One region of the Thalassospira sp. B30-1 genome, then DNA from elsewhere that is predicted to be linked to it. Evidence: riboswitches for the same ligand, from Rfam matches in the RefSeq annotation. Region 1 holds a riboswitch; each other region holds the start of a gene.
What was found. A riboswitch is a leader RNA that binds a small molecule or an ion and turns the genes downstream of it on or off. The one in region 1 is predicted to bind cobalamin.
Positions count from the first base shown of each region.

Region 1 (3,275 bases):
CGCCAGACAGGCAAGCTCGGACTCTGCCGCCGACAGGATAACGACATCGCCCGGGCTTTGCCCCAGATCGACGGCTTCGCTTCCATCGGTAACAAGTCCAGGCTGGGCGGCAAGCAGATGCATCGGAAATGTCCGTTTCTTTTATCGTGTGCTGGTTCAAGATCATCCGCCCGCACAACGTTGTCGACCGGATGATCTTACAATTTCAAAACGTCACGATGCCTTGATTGCCGCTTCGATGGCACCGCGATCCAAGCCATGCAAGCCGATCACCACCAGTTCCGACCGGCGCGTTTCGGTTTCGGCCCACGGCCGGTCGAAATAACGCTGGAACCTCTCACCAACGCCCTGAACAACCTGGCGCATCGGCTTGCCGGGAATATCAAGAAAACCCTTGATCCGTAGGACATCGAACTGACGCACGACATCAATCAGGCGTTTTTCAAGTACGGCCGCATCGTCAACCGCGTCAAGTGACACGACAAAGCTTTCAAAATCGTCGTGGTCATGTTCGTGACCATCGTCATGATGTGAGGGGCGGCTATCAAGATCGTCTTCGGCCGCCGCTCCAAGTCCCAGCAAAACAGCATTTTCGACCTTCGAATGCGCGGTCGCGATGATCTTGACCGATGGGCGTTTCAGCTCGGCCCGGATATCTGCCTCTACCTTGGCAATTTCGGCAGCGCTCAGCAAATCGGTTTTGTTCAGAACCACCATATCCGCACAATGAAGCTGCTCTTCAAACAGTTCCTCAAGCGGGCTTTCATGATCAAGATTATCATCAGCCTCACGTTGGGCCTGAACCGCATGATGATCATGGGCAAACAGACCGTCGCGCAATGCCGCCCCGTCCAGAACAGCCACCACACCATCTACCGTGACCCGTGAACGGATTTCCGGCCAGTTGAACGCCTTGACCAACGGTTTTGGCAATGCCAGTCCTGACGTTTCGATAACGATATGATCAGGCGGCGTGTCGCGATCAATCAGGCCCTTGATGGTCGGCAGGAAATCATCGGCCACCGTGCAACAGATGCAACCGTTTGCAAGTTCGACAACGTCGTCCTCGGCACAACCCGATATGCCACATCCATTAATCACCTCGCGGTCCACGCCCAGATCACCAAATTCGTTGATGATCAGCGCAATCCGCTTACCCCCGGCATTTTCCAGCATATTGCGGATCATCGTGGTTTTGCCTGCACCAAGAAAACCGGTGATCACTGTTGCCGGAATTTTTCCAAGCTGTGCCATATTCAATTACCCTTAAATCTATGAATTCTGATCTATTTAACCGACATCGGAATGCCCGCAACCACAAGCGTCACCTGATTGGCAAGCTCGGCAATCCGTTGATGCAATCGTCCGGCATGATCACGAAAGCTGCGCGCCATGGCATTTTCCGGCACAATCCCGAAACCAACCTCGTTCGAAACCAGAAGAACTGGGATATCCAGCCCCGGCAAAAGGTCGCAAAGCCGGTCAAACTCGGCCCCGATATCGCGATCTTCCAGCATCAGATTGGTCAGCCAAAGCGTCAGGCAATCGACCAGAACCGGTTTACTGCCGTCGTGATTGCAGGCAGACAGGACAGCGCAAAGATCAAGCGGTTCCTCAATCGTTTGCCACATTTCGCCGCGCGATGATTTGTGAAGTTCGATGCGATTTGCCATTTCCTCGTCCCATGCACGACCGGTCGCGACATAAATACCGCCGCCTGCATGGTTGATCCGGTTTTCAGCAAACCGGCTTTTGCCCGATCTGGCACCGCCAAGGATCAGATGGATCCCGGCAAGCTGGCTGCTATCAGCCATATTCTGGGTCATACCCACTTTCCTTCGCCTTGACCTCCCACCGAGGCCGGATTGCGTTACCCCATATCCTTACGAACAGGAATACCGATGGCTGGTTTCCTGGCTGCGGGCATGAAAGCAATCCGCCTTCCCGGCATGTTGTCTGCAAATCAACATTACCGGTGGCTTGTGACATCACATCACCCGGATCACCCAACCCGTTACAGTTGCGGGGGCAGCACCGGCATCACACCGGTTTCCCATCACCAAACGGCAGCGCCGAACCTAGCAGCTTTACCCCCACGACCAAAGCCCAAACTCCGACCTAGCCATAAGGTCAGTATTTGTAAGAATTGACTGCTTGTCGGCGGTTATTCTTTAGGAGAACATAATTTTGTCACGATGGATCAGAGCCGACAAAAGCCGCCCGCGTGACCGCCGGACATTACAAAACAAACAAAGTCCGGATGCCGAAACCGCAAAGGGTTTCGGAAAAACTTCTTGGGGTTAATTGGAAATTTGCTGATCAAATGGCAATTCATGAACAAATTCAACGAATTCGGAATCTGAAATCAACAACCTGGCAGACCGTATCACGCGAAGACATGTGGCGCGGGCTGCTGGATAGATTGAGCTATAATGATCAATCCTTTCCCGAATTCCTGCAACATCATGCTGTAAATGGTGAAATATCATTGGCGCGTCGTGATGTTCGAAACATTTATGCCAGCCGCCCGACCTGTGGTGTTGTCGCGACCATCATTTGGTCGCATGCGCGTGGCATCCGCGTAAATGCGCTTTCTCTTCTGGTCCGTGACCTGACGAAACTCGTAGAATTGTTCGAAAATGACGATTTCGACGAAGATCAAATGTCACTGCTTCTGGGCCAGCCCGGGATATCCATCCCGACCGCCAGCAAAATGCTTTCAGCCTGTGGCAAGAAATACAAAGGCAAACCCGCCGCCATCATCGACGACACGATCATTCAGGTTATCGAAGCACCGGAATTTGCATCCGACTTTACGGAAATCAACGAGCTTCGCGGCAAATCGCGCAGTCGGCCTATTCCCTACTACGAAGCCTATCTTGACGATGTCGCGTCAATCTGTGGCAGATACGATGTCTCTGCCGATATGGTAGATCGCTTTTTGTCGGAATATGCACTTGTCGATGCGCAGGAAACCGATCAACGGAAATCCGCCTGAAAACTGATACCCTGTGTGGCATGTCATTCAAGCCCAACAGGGTATCGGCAACTGCACAGCCCCCTTTAATCAGTAACGCAGATTAACCCCGGTCACCCGCCAGCCCGGTTGATCGACGCCGGTTATATGTTCGATCCGGGTCACGCCAAGCGTATCGATATGAAATGATAAGGCCGCCTCAAGCGACAGACCAAGCGCATTGGCAAGGGCCGCGCGCACCGTCCCGCCGTGAATAACGGCCACAATATCGCGCCCGGCCCAATATCTTGTCAGCCGG
Region 1 is NZ_CP065232.1:4,739,513-4,742,787, reverse strand. Features, by position in the region: gene cobN (cobaltochelatase subunit CobN) at 1-123, opposite strand, end outside; gene cobW (cobalamin biosynthesis protein CobW) at 214-1,254, opposite strand; gene cobU (bifunctional adenosylcobinamide kinase/adenosylcobinamide-phosphate guanylyltransferase) at 1,287-1,826, opposite strand; cobalamin riboswitch at 1,886-2,110, opposite strand; gene IT971_RS22080 (hypothetical protein) at 2,423-2,998, shown strand; gene IT971_RS22075 (histidine phosphatase family protein) at 3,068-3,275, opposite strand, start outside.

Region 2 (3,275 bases), 1.2 Mb from region 1:
CCTGATGGAGCTTGGCGTGCTCCGGAAGGGGACGGGCTGTCATGGGAGCCTCCTTTTGCTTTTCCAGACAATTTCAATCTGGCGCGTAATCATGTCATCGATTTGCAATGAAAAGGCGATTTTGGGGCATTCTCTATAAAGGGCATAAAACCGGCAATTTACCTGCCAATCATATCGTTCCATGCTTTTTCAAGATTTGCGGTCGCCTTGTGGAACTACTCTGCGGTGGCGTTGCTTGCGGCATCGCCTTCGGCCTTAAGCTTTTCCCACGCCTCATTCATCTCGTTATAGGGGCCGGTTACCTCTTTGGGCAGATTTCCGACCTGCATGTCGTTTTTCGCGCAGTAACCGGCAACATTCCGTTCCCAACTGTCGTGGGACTGGCGCAGATTAAAAATGTCGAGTGCTGTTTGCTCTTGCATCGGTGTGTCTCCTTGTTCTGGTGGGCACTTTCGATGATGTGTCATACCTGTAACGTTCCCTGCGTGGCGGAGTTCCATGCACGCAAACATCAAGTCCCCTTGCCAAGCGATGCAGGGCGTGGAAAATAGTGGCATGTCACAAAGCAAAGCAAAATCACGTAAAGTCGAAGTCACACCGGCCCGCCCGGTCGTGGTCAGCGCCAATAATGATGGTGACGATTGTCAGGAATGCGATACCGCGGCACGTCTTGGCCTTTCCACCGAACAGGGGGAAGCCGTAACGCGTGATGCGTCGCGCGCCACCGGTCATAACCTGTCGCTGCCCGATATCGAGGCGGCGGCAAAAATCTTTGCGCTTTTGGGGGATGCCGGGCGGTTGCAGCTTGTTCTGCGCTGCATGGAAAAACCGCAAACCGTTGGCGAACTGGCCGAGGCATCGGGCATGTCGCAGTCGCTTACCAGCCATCATCTGCGTCAGTTGCGCGATCAGCGCATTCTGGCCTCCGAGCGCAACGGGCGTCATATCTTCTATCAGATTGATGACGAACATATTTCCCGTGTTGTTCGAGATGTCTTTGCCCACGTCACACACGACTAAGCCACCCCCGCACTGATCTTTGCGGGCATTCCAGTCGCAGATCGACAATCGGGCGAATATGTTCGTCGAATGATCACCCGGCCTGCGTGGTTTTCACATTGCACTTGCGCAAAATTACCGTCATAAACGAATGGCTTGGTTTTTCCCGCTCTGCTCGGGGTTGGGAAACGAAGAGGGAATTTGGAAAGCCGTCTGTTTGACGGTCAAAGCCAAAGCCGCCCCCGCGACTGTATGCGACGAGTGCCCGCCATCATACCACTTGCGAAAGCAGGGAAGGTCGGCGACGCATGAAGACCCGCAAGCCAGGAGACCTGCCAGGCATGGACCCGAACCGACTGTCGGGTGTGACAGCAAAGGAGATTTCTATGACCACGCAGACCGCGGCATTTGCCGTTTCGAAAAAATCCGTTCTTCTGCCGATCCTTGCCTGTGCCGTTTTCGGCATGGCGATTGTCTTTGTGACCGGCCACGTTCAGGCGGACCTGCTTCATGATGCGGCACACGATGTGCGCCACGCGACCGGCTTTCCCTGCCACTAAGTCATGTTCACACGCATAGTAACCAGCGCGTTGTTCGCTGGTGCTGCAGCGGGGCTTATTGCGGCCCTGCTACAGCTGTATTTTGTGCAGCCCGTTTTGCTGCATGCGGAGCTGTATGAAACCGGTGCCCTTGTGCATTTCGGCGGTGACGCGGTTAGCGCGCATCAGGATGTCGGCGGGATTGATCCGCTGCGTGACGGGCTAAGCATCCTGTTCACCATGCTGGTCTATACCGGCTATGCACTGATCCTGATCGCGGCCATGGCCTTTGCCGAAAATCGTGGTCATGTGGTGACGGCGCGCAATGGCATCATCTGGGGCATTGCAGGGTTTGTCATCGTGCATTTCGCACCGGGCTTCACCTTGGCGCCAGAGGTGCCCGGTGTTGCTGCGGCCGATGTCTATGAACGGCAAATCTGGTGGTTTGCGACGGTGGCAACCGCGGCACTTGCGGTTTGGCTGATCGCCTTTGGCCGGAACTGGCTGGCGTGGGGGGCGGCGGTTGTTCTGCTTCTGGCGCCCCATGTTATCGGTGCGCCGGAACCCGATCAGTTCAGCGGTCCCGTGCCGACCGAACTCGGCGCGCTGTTTGCTGCGCGTGCCTTTGGTATCGGGGCGGTGGCCTGGGTGTTGACCGGGCTGTTTGCCGGGCATTTCTGGCGGCGTGAAGCCGACCGGGAAGCGTAAAACGCAATCACATTGATCAGGCGCGGTATATTCCGCGCCTGTTTTCTTTCATTGATTTGTCTGGATAAACGAAATGCCACGTTCACTTGCTCTTTTCGGGATCGGGCTTGTTTTTGGCGGCGGGATTGGCTTTCTGGTGGCGGCGGGCAATGGCATCACCCTTGATGGTCATGACCATTCCGATCCGCGCGCGCATGGGGAAAGTGCCCATGGTGATACGCATGACACGATGAATGTCAACGGTGCCCATGCCAGCCATGATGCCGTCATTTCACTGCCCGATGCCGTTGATGCGCCAAGGCTTGATGTTGCCATTGCGCCCGATCCGGTCAGTGGCTGGAACCTGCATCTCTTGGTGCAGAATTTCCGTTTTGCCCCCGAACATGCCAGCAGTCCCCATATCCCGGGCGAGGGACATGCTCATGTCTATGTTAACGGCACCAAGATCGCCCGCCTGTATGGCCCGTGGCTTCATATCGCAGACCTTCCAGCGGGCGATAATGAGGTTATCGTGACCCTTACGGCCAATGACCATAGCCAGCTTGCCGTTGGCGATAAGCCACTGCGTCAGGTCATGACTGTTTCGGTTGCGCCATAATCACAGGGCCGGGATACGGGCCTTAAGGCAAAATCGAAGACGTCCGCAGCCGCGTGCGTCTTCGATCCATCCATCCGGGGCGTTCAGATATTCCCGGCAGGTGGCAATGATATCGTCAATATCACGATGTGCCGATAATCCGGCAAAAAGATAACTTGCCCGCCCGGTTCCCTGAAGTGCAACCGATGTCGGGTCGCTGCATGATCCCATGCAGTCAACCTGCGTGATTTCAAACGTTTCGGGCAATTCCGCCTGATCAAGTGCCGTGCCTAACTGCCGCACAAAACCATCCGCATCGACAAAATCCGTCTTTGGGTCCGGATCAGCATCAGGTGCTGGTTGGCAGGTTTTGCAAATGACAATACGGGGCATGCGGCGGTTGGCCTTGGTTCTTAAATCGGGTGGTCACTATGGCCGCAGTGCTGGCGTAA
Region 2 is NZ_CP065232.1:1,155,163-1,158,437, forward strand. Features, by position in the region: gene IT971_RS05335 (hypothetical protein) at 1-43, opposite strand, end outside; gene IT971_RS05340 (hypothetical protein) at 216-422, opposite strand; gene IT971_RS05345 (helix-turn-helix transcriptional regulator) at 556-1,020, shown strand; cobalamin riboswitch at 1,140-1,354, shown strand; gene IT971_RS05350 (CbtB domain-containing protein) at 1,386-1,559, shown strand; gene IT971_RS05355 (CbtA family protein) at 1,563-2,246, shown strand; gene IT971_RS05360 (hypothetical protein) at 2,320-2,844, shown strand; gene IT971_RS05365 (DUF1636 domain-containing protein) at 2,845-3,216, opposite strand.
Region 2: it holds a riboswitch for cobalamin, as region 1 does, so the genes downstream of both, IT971_RS05350 (CbtB domain-containing protein) here and cobU (bifunctional adenosylcobinamide kinase/adenosylcobinamide-phosphate guanylyltransferase) in region 1, are expected to answer to the same signal.

Region 3 (3,275 bases), 660 kb from region 1:
ACTCTTGATCAATTGCCTGATTCTCCAGACAGGGTGAAAACCGCTTTTCAGGATGGTTTTGGTTGCTATAGTTCATATTAGAGAAACAAAGGAGTTTGGCGATGCCTGTGTTTGAAGAGATGTCTGAGCTGATTGACAGATACTGCGAAGGCGAAGGTGTTGCCGAGACGCCGGTAAAGGCGGTGCATCTGTATCGTGCGACCGGGCCGTCGATGAAAGTTCCGACAATCTACAAGCCATGCCTTTGCATTATCGCGTCAGGTGCCAAAGAGGTCACTCTGGGCGAGGCGGTTTTCAGTTATGCGCCCGGAAAGTATCTGGTGGCGTCGGTCGACCTGCCGATTGTCGGCTGTGTGACAAATGCCAGTGCAGCACTTCCGTATCGCAGTTTGTCGATTGAACTGGATGGTCAGATGTTGGGCGATCTTGTCACCCAGATTGATCTTCAGGTCGGCTCGGCATCCGAAAGCGATTGCGGTCTTCATGTCGATAACGCCAGCGATACCTTGCTGGATGCCGTGATGCGCCTGTTGCGCCTGTGCGATGAGAAAGACGATATTTCGGTGATGGCGCCGATGCTTCTGCGCGAAGTGCATTATCGCCTTCTGCGCGGCCTTCAGGGGGCCAGGATTGCGCAAATCGGCATGGGCGGCAGCAACATGCAACGCATTTCCAAGATCATCCGCCTTATGAAGGACGATTTTGCCGCACCGCTTCGGGTCGATGATCTGGCGGCACAGGCGAATATGAGCCCGTCTTCCTTCCATCATCATTTCAAGCAGGTAACCTCCATGAGCCCGCTTCAGTATCAGAAACGCCTTCGCCTGACGATGGCGCGCCAGATGATGCTGACCGAAATGAAGGATGCGGCAACCGCGGCCTATGAAGTCGGATATGAAAGCGCATCACAATTCAGCCGTGAATATGCCCGCATGTTTGGCGCGCCACCGATGCGCGATGTCTCGGCGATCCTTGGGCGGCTGGGCGGCGATGGCACGGCGGCGGCGAACGCCTATTGAAAATTGTAATCATTGCGATTTATTCGCAATTGGCTTGACCGGCCTTCGTGACTATGTGACACCGATAGATGTCAGTATCCGACAAGGATAAAGGGAATTCGAAGCCGTCCGTGAAGACGGTTAACCGAAGCTGCCCCCGCAACTGTAGGCGGTGAGTGTTTCCTTCTGAAAGCCACTGGGATATTTCCCGGGAAGGCAGGAAAACACAACGACCCGCGAGCCAGGAGACCTGCTGACATGAATACGACGGACCGGGCGGGGTGCCCCGGAGGATGTCGGTATATGTCACCGTTCCGGGCGGGCTGAAAGCCATTGGACCGCCCTTGGATCCCGGCATTTCCCGCCATTTTTCAGCACTTTAGCCAGTCCCTTGACCATAGTAGCTTTGATGTTATGTTATAACATAACATTTATTGGTTTGGTATGTCCGGTCGGGAAATGAAATTCCCGATCAGCATATCCATGAAAGGACGCAAAGTGATTGAACTGAACAAAAAGGTTCTTGCAGTCGGGGTGTTTGCTGCAGGACTGGCTTCTTTCGCGCAATACGCATCTGCCACGGAATATCCGCTCACACTGGAAAATTGTGGTCGAACCCTGACCTTTGATCAGGCTCCGAACCGTGTCGTATCGCTTGGCCAAAGCAGCACTGAACTGCTTTATCTTCTGGGACTGACCGACAGGGTGGTCGGAACGGCCGTATGGCTTGGCCCGGTGCAGGAACAGTTTCGCGACGTCAACGCCACCATTCCGCGTCTGGCAGACAACGATCCCAGCTTTGAAAGTGTGGTCGGCCAGAAACCCGATATGGTCGCAACCCAGTTCCAATGGCATATCGGCCCGAATGGCAAGGTCGGAACGATTGACCAGTTTGCTGAACTTTCAATCCCGGTCTATACCGCACCAGCCGATTGCGTCGGTAAGGACAACACCACGGGCGGTGACGGAACGCGGATTGATGCCTTTTCGATGGATCAGATCTATCAGGGGATAGCCGACCTTTCGAAAATCTTCGATGTCGAGGAACGCGGCGCAGATCTGATTGCCGATTTCAAAGCCCGCGAACAGGCTGCGCGCGAAAAAGTTGCCGCCGTGAATGGCAAGGGAATTTCGGCACTGTTCTGGTTTTCCAGCGCCGAAATCGATGTTGATCCGTTTGTTGCCGGGCAGAAAGGCGCACCGGCCTATGTCATGTCGATCCTTGGTGTGGAGAATGTCATCGACAGTGATGATGAATGGCCCACAGTCGGGTGGGAAACCATCGCACGAACCAATCCCGATATCATTGCGATTGGCAAAATGGATCGTCGCCGTTTTCCGGCCGATGACTGGGAACTGAAAATGCAGTTCCTGAAATCCGATCCGGTAACCCGTCAGATGAATGCGGTCAAAAGCGGAAATATCGTCGTCATGGATGCCCAGTCGATGAACCCGACCATGCGGACAATCGACGGCATTGAAACCCTGGCCAAGGCAATCGAGGCGTTCGAGGCAACCCAGTGATCGGGCCAATGATCGGGAATATCATTTCCAGCCCCGTTTTCATGAAACGCATCAGCGTGGCATTTGCCGCGCTGATGTTGCTGGCAGCGGTCCTGGCGGTTGCCGCATCGGTGGGCGAAACAGCGATCCCGGTGGGCACGGTGATCAATACGATTGCCAATCATTTGTGGGATGCCGGTCATCCGGTGGATGCGATTGATGCCGGTATAATCTGGAACTATCGGCTGAGCCGCGCCATCGTTGCCGCAAGTTGCGGGGCGGCCTTGGCCGTTTCCGGTGCGGTCCTGCAGGCGCTTTTGCGCAACAGTCTTGCCGATCCCTATCTGCTCGGCATTTCGGCCGGGGCATCGACCGGTGCGGTCAGCATCGTGATCCTAGGTCTTGGGGCCGGGATGCTTTCGCTGTCACTTGGTGCATTTATCGGCGCAGTGGCGGCATTCGCCTTTGTGACCCTTCTGGCGTTACAGGCCGGGCGCGGCACGGGGGCGATCATTCTGGCCGGGATTGCCGGATCGCAGATGTTCAATGCCCTGACATCCTTCATTGTCACCAAATCGGCTAGTGCCGAGCAGGCGCGCGGCATCATGTTCTGGCTTCTGGGCAATCTTAGCGGCGTGCGCTGGCCCGATGTGTGGCTGGCTTTACCCGTGGCTCTTGTCGGGCTTGTCGTGTGTCTTTGGCATGCTCGCGCACTTGATGCCTTTACATTTGGTAGGGAATCCGCCGCATCGCTTGGTGTTCCGGTCAGGCGTG
Region 3 is NZ_CP065232.1:612,408-615,682, forward strand. Features, by position in the region: gene IT971_RS02765 (AraC family transcriptional regulator) at 102-1,019, shown strand; cobalamin riboswitch at 1,075-1,271, shown strand; gene IT971_RS02770 (ABC transporter substrate-binding protein) at 1,482-2,522, shown strand; gene IT971_RS02775 (iron ABC transporter permease) at 2,564-3,275, shown strand, end outside.
Region 3: it holds a riboswitch for cobalamin, as region 1 does, so the genes downstream of both, IT971_RS02770 (ABC transporter substrate-binding protein) here and cobU (bifunctional adenosylcobinamide kinase/adenosylcobinamide-phosphate guanylyltransferase) in region 1, are expected to answer to the same signal.